One region of the Bifidobacterium longum subsp. longum JCM 1217 genome, then DNA from elsewhere that is predicted to be linked to it. Evidence: riboswitches for the same ligand, from Rfam matches in the RefSeq annotation. Region 1 holds a riboswitch; the other holds the start of a gene.

Evidence for each region. Region 1 has a riboswitch for thiamine pyrophosphate ahead of BLLJ_RS00645 (solute carrier family 23 protein). Riboswitches for the same ligand answer to the same signal wherever they lie in the genome.
Region 2: linked by a shared signal. The riboswitch ahead of BLLJ_RS06875 (hydroxyethylthiazole kinase) and the one ahead of BLLJ_RS00645 (solute carrier family 23 protein) in region 1 are both predicted to bind thiamine pyrophosphate.

Annotation. Positions count from the first base shown of each region.
Region 1 is NC_015067.1:161,925-165,054, reverse strand. Features, by position in the region: gene BLLJ_RS00645 (solute carrier family 23 protein) at 1-1,180, opposite strand, end outside; TPP riboswitch at 1,228-1,324, opposite strand; gene BLLJ_RS00640 (heat shock protein transcriptional repressor HspR) at 1,453-2,040, opposite strand; gene BLLJ_RS00635 (DnaJ C-terminal domain-containing protein) at 2,055-3,074, opposite strand.
Region 2 is NC_015067.1:1,574,872-1,578,001, reverse strand. Features, by position in the region: gene thiC (phosphomethylpyrimidine synthase ThiC) at 1-718, opposite strand, end outside; gene BLLJ_RS06875 (hydroxyethylthiazole kinase) at 801-1,745, opposite strand; TPP riboswitch at 1,736-1,844, opposite strand; gene BLLJ_RS06870 (glycine--tRNA ligase) at 2,181-3,130, shown strand, end outside.

The DNA.
Region 1 (3,130 bases):
TTGCGCCGCCGGTCAGGCCGGAGAGCGCCTTGGGCAGGGCGATGCCGAGCAACAGAGACATGCCGATGACCGTTTGACGGCGCTCGTCATCAGCGACCTTGCGCAGGGCGCGCAGGCCGGTCACGATTAGGCTGGCCGCAGCCGGCAGGAAAATGCCTCCGACGACTGCCGAGGGAATGACGGACAGCAACGCGCCCGCCTTTGGCACGAAGCCCAGAATCAGCAACAGCACAGCGGCGATGATCACAGGCGTGCGCGTGCGCAACTTGCCTTCGCCGGTCAGGTTGAGCAGGCCGACATTTTGCGGGTAGGCGGTGGTGGTGAATCCACCAATCAGCGAGGAAATGGCTGAACCGGCCGCCTCGCCGGCAAGACCGTAGCGCACCTGCTTGCGTTCGAGGGACGTGCCCTGAATCTCAGAAGCCGCCTGATAGACGCCGAGAGCTTCCATGACGGCAACCATGTAGGCAATGAAGAACGGGATGAAGATCTTCCAGTCAAATGTGAACGGACCGTAGGGCAGGAAGGTCGGCAGGCCCAACCATCCCTTGGATGCCACAGGAGAGAAGTCCACCATGCCAAACGCTGCGGCGACCACGGTGCCGACGACGAGCGCGATGAGGAATGAGAACGACTTGAGCAGGCCCTTGCCGAGCAACGACAGGACAAGCACAATCGCCGTGGTCAGAATCGACACGGTCAGGATGTGCGGATCGGCGAACGTCTTGTCGCCGGGAGCCCCGCCTAGAAACTCGCTCAGCGTGAATCCAGACAGCGAGACACCGACCATAAAGATGACCACGCCCGAAATCATCGGAGAGAACAGGAACCGCATCCGCTCTATCACACCGGTCAGGCACAGCAACAGGAACACAAGCGAAGCGATGAGAATGGACGAACTCGCCGCCCCCAGCATGCCGGCCGTACCTGCCGCGATCATCAACGCGTCAAACGCGGCTGACGGCCCCTGCACCACCGGCAGGCGAACCAGCCGAGTGGCCTGAACCAAAGTAACCAGACCAGAGACGATGAAGATGGCGTTAATCATGTTCGACGACAGGGCAATAGGTAAGCCGATTGCTCCGGCCACAAACACCGGATCAAGCCAGACGTTGGAAACAAGCACATGCTGGAAACCCAGCAGTACGTTCTGGGCGGTCAGCTCCTTGCGTATTGACATACGCTTCCTCTCTCTCAACGCGCATATGGGATGCCGAGCCGAACAGAGGAGTTCAACCGTCGCATTCCCTACGCGAGTGTTAGCTCACAGGTTCGAAGGGTTCGGCACATACCGTCTCAGCCTAAAGCACCCCTTACGAATCGGTTTTCGCACGTCACCGTAACAAACCTTGACATCTCCGTCAAGAAGATTCGTGCTTTTCGGCAGCTGCCCGATGTGAGATAACAAACAGTTTTACGAATGGAGAAGGAATCGAAGCAATGCGGCCAGACTCACCAACCCCACAGGACCATGGACTTGGAGTCGGCGGGAGTGTAGTTGGAGTCGCCGGTGGCGCCGGCAGCGATATCGGCGGCAGTATCGCGGCCGGGCAGTTCGCGGGTTTCGCGGCGGATGGCGTTGCGCCAGAGGCGGGCGCGGTTGGAGCGTTGTATCTCCACGATATTGCCGTCACGGCCTGCGGCGAAAACGCTCTCCTGGTCGCCGGTTTGCATGCGTTTGACTTCGCGGCGCAGTTGGCGATTCTCTTCTTCGAGGACCAAAATGCGCGCGATACCGGAAAGGTTGATGCCCTCATCCTGGCTCAGGCGCTGAGCTCGGGTCAGGCGGGCAATGTCGCGCAGGCAGTAGCGGCGTGCGCCGCCATCGGTGCGCTGCGGACGAACCAAACCGAGGCGGTCGTACTGACGGAGAGTCTGGGGGTGAATGTTGGCCAACTCGGCGGTCTGGCCGACGGTGAAGATGGGCAGTTCGATGTCGAAGCCGACGTCATCGGCTCCGTCGAGATCGGCCCTGCCCATCACGAGCGCGGTTGCGCACATCGCGTATAACTGCTTCATCTGGTTGGCTAACCGCGCCATTGTTCACCTCCTGATTACAGGCTGAGATAGTCGCCGGCTTTTTCGTCGAATTCTTTGGCGGCGTGCTTGACGGCCAGACCCGGCTTGGCGGGGACCATGATCTGCACACGGCCGATCAGATCGCCCGGCTGGTTGCTGCGCTGGACGCCAAGTCCCGTGAGCTTGACTTCCGCGCCGGAGCTGGAGCCTGCCGGCACCTTGAAGGTAACGGGATTGCCGTCGATATCCTTGGCCTCGACCTTGCCACCGGCCACGGCCTGGCCCACGGTGACGGGCAGGTCCATGACGATATCATGGCCGCGCATCGAGAATGTGGCATCGGGCTTGACGGTGACGTGCAGGTACAGGTCACCGGCCTTGCCGCCGTTGATGCCTAGCTTGCCCTTGCCGGCCAGCTTGATTTTCTGTCCGTCCTTGACGCCCGCAGGCACGTGGGCCTTGAACTTCTTGCCGTCCACGGACAGGGACACGGTAGCGCCCTTGACCGCCTGACGCAGGGTCAGGCTGATCTTGGAGTTGCGGTCCTCGCCGTTTTCGGGGCGCGGGGCCTCCTCATAGCCATAGCCGCCGGCATTGCCGTACGGCGATTGGCCGTAGCCGCCATACGGCTGGCCGCCCTGACCTGCAGCACCGCCGAACATCGAGAAGATGTCGTTGATGTTGTTGGGGCCGCCGCCCGAAGTGGAGAAGCGGATGCGCGAGCCATTGCCGCCGGCACCCTGGCCGAACATGGAACCAAAGATGTCGGAGAAACCGGAAGCATCGAAGCCGCCGGAACCGCCGGCGAAGCGGGCACCGCCCATGCCGAACTGACGAATCGCGTCGTACTTCTGGCGATCTTCCTTCTTGCTCAGCACGTCATAGGCTTCGGAGATGTCCTTGAACTTCTCCTCGGCTTCCTTGGTCTTGTTGACGTCAGGATGGTATTTGCGGGCGAGCTTGCGGTACGCCTTCTTGATGTCGTCGTCCGAAGCGTCCTTGGAGACACCAAGGACTTTGTAGAAGTCTTTGCTGAGCCATTCGTTTTCAGCCATTCATGTCTCCTTTCTAGAAAAGTCTTTATGATTGGCTCCCCTCAGAGAGGGGAGCC
Region 2 (3,130 bases), 970 kb from region 1:
GGACGGCCTTCCAGCCTTCGACCATGGTGCGCGCGGCCTCTTCCGGGTTCTCGGCACCCGCGATGGCGGAGACCACGAACCAGCCAGCAGCCTTGGTATCGGCGAGCATGGCCATATCGGCTGCGGTCACGCCGCCGCCCACGACCACCGGGAATTCGCTGGCAACGCAGATGGTGTTGATCTGGGCGGCGTCCAGCGTCTTGCCGGAGCCGTCGTTGCCGCCCACGGAAGCCTCGGGCTTGGTGGTGGAGACGTGCAGAGGACCGGCGCCAATGTAGTCGATGCAGCCGTCGGGCAGCTCGTTGATGAGCCGAACGAGGCTTTCGGTCTCAGCCGACAGACCCACGATGGCCTCGTCGCCGAGCAGGGCGCGGGCTTCGCGCGGCTCCATGTCGGTCTGGCCGATGTGCACACCGTCCACCTTGATGCCCTTGCGGCGGGCCTGCCACACCACGTCGGCACGGTCGTCGATCACAAAGGCCACGGAATCGGACTTCTCATTGTCCTCGATGATTTGCGCGATGTCGCGAGCCATGTCGGTCAGCTCAGAGGCATCGGCCTCCTTGGCGCGCAGTTGGATGAAGGTTGCGCCGCCGTGCAGAGCCTGATCCACCACGTCGGTCAGCGGACGGCCTTTGCAGTCCTCCGGCCCCACCACGAAGTACGCGGACAGGTCGAAGCTGTCGCGCATGGAGGCGTATGGGTATTCATTACTCATTATTATTCCTGCTTTTGTTGTTTCTTGTGGAAGTCTTATTGGAAAAAACTGTTATGAGCTCCCTCATCAGAGGGAACTGAAACTACTGCACCAAAATCTCGGATTCCGCCACCTGTTCGGCGGTCACATTCCACAGCGCGTCAAGGAACGCAACTTGGAACGAGCCCGGTCCGTGCGAAGTTGTATCGGCCACCTCTCCCGCGCGGTTGTACAGCAGAGACGCGGACAGGGCGGCGGTCAACGGATCGGAGACCGCCAAATACGTGGCAGCCACGCCGCCCAGCGAGCAGCCGGCACCGGTGATCTTGGTCATCATCGCGCTGCCGCCCGGCAGTCGGTACACGGTTTCGCCATCGGTCACCAGATCGGCGATGCCGGACACGGCCACGGCGCAGCGGGTGGAAGCGTCATGGGAGGAATGCTTGGCGTGCTGTTCGGTCAGATACTGTGCCAGCGCCACCGCCGCGCCGGTTGCGGACTCCACGTCGTCGACGGATTCCACTCCGGCGGGGCGGTGCTCGGAAGCGTCCCCCACGGTTTCGGTATTGAGCCCCCACATGTTCGCCAGCGCGATTACCTCGGATGCATTCGCGCGAATCATGGTCGGGGGAGCGGCCTTGAAGGCCTGAAGAATGGCGGTACGGGTGCGGCCGATGCCGGCGGCCACCGGGTCGAGCACCCACGGCTTGTCCAAGTAGTTGAGTCGCTGGGCGATTTCGGGCAGTGCGTCCTTATAGAACGGCAGCAGCGTGCCCACGTTGATGTAGTTCGCGCCCGCGATTTTCGCGGTTTCGATCACGTCGTCCGGCAGGAAACTCATGGCCGCAGTGCCGCCGGCCGCCAGTTGCGCGTTGGCAACCAAATTGATGGTCACAAAATTGGTGAATGACTGGGCCAACGGAGTCGTCTCGCGTACGCGGCGAACGGCATCGGCGATATTGTCACGGATGGGTGAATCGGCTGGAACCGGAGTCCCGGCGGTATAACCGCTGGACACGCCGGTAAACGATGATGCACTATTGCTCATTTACTGCTCCCTACGATGGTCTTAACCAACAGGTTCTAAGGGTCAGGCTCAGGCCTTTCTCAACTCGCGAACCACATGCGAGTTCCCCTGCATTACAGTGCCGACGCTATGCGCCAACATGGACATTATCGTGACGGATTTGTTCGATACGTGTCGTCAGGTCTGGCGCGTCCCCGTCCATTCGTGATACATAGACGCCTCCGCCGAGCAACATCTCCCGAATTTGTGACGCTGACGCGATGTCAGTGGCACAAATTCGGGAAGGGTAAAACAACAGGAACAATATGGAGGTGTTGCGATATAGGAATCGCTGCGAACGGCCGCTCGTGAGACGCGGAACATATACCGGACAATGCCGCCTGACCTGTCACCATATACGGCTATCCTGAAGCGGTTGTTATTAGACCCCAAACCGTTCAAACCAGAAGGTGCATTGTGGCTCAGTCCAAACTCGATGAAGTCGTATCCCTTGCGAAGCGTCGCGGCTTCGTGTTCCCCGCCGGCGAAATTTACGGCGGCACCCGTTCCGCTTGGGATTACGGCCCTCTCGGCGTCGCTCTCAAGGACAATATCAAACGTGAATGGTGGCGCTCCATGGTCGTCACCCGTCCTGATGTCGTCGGTGTCGACACTTCCATCATTCTGCCGCCCGAAGTGTGGGTGGCGTCCGGCCACGTGAGCGTGTTCAACGATCCGCTCGTCGAGTGTCTCAACTGCCACAAGCGCAACCGCGCCGACAAGCTCGAGGAATCCTACGCCGAGAAGCACGGCGACAAGATGCCGGAAAACGGCATGAAGGACATCGTCTGCCCGAACTGCGGCACCCGTGGCCAGTGGACCGAACCGCGCGACTTCAACATGATGCTGCGCACCCACCTCGGCCCGGTCGAGGACGAGAACAGCCTGCACTACCTGCGTCCGGAGACTGCACAGGGCATCTTCGTGGACTTCAAGAACGTGATGACCTCTTCCCGTTCCAGGCCGCCGTTCGGCATCGCCAACATGGGTAAGTCCTTCCGTAACGAGATCACCCCGGGTAACTTCATCTTCCGCACCCGTGAGTTCGAGCAGATGGAGATGGAGTTCTTCGTCACGCCCGGCACCGATGAGGAATGGCACCAGTACTGGATCGACGCCCGCACCCGCTGGTACATCGACCTCGGCGTCAAGCCGGAGAACCTGCGCCACTACGAGCATCCGAAGGAGAAGCTCTCCCACTACTCCAAGCGCACCGTGGACATCGAATACAAGTTCGGCTTCCAGGGTTCCGACTGGGGCGAGCTCGAAGGCATCGCCAACCGTACCGATTACGATTTGAGCGCGCACTCCAAGCACTCCGGCGAAGACCTGAGCTACTTCAACCAGGCCACCGGCGAGAAGTACGT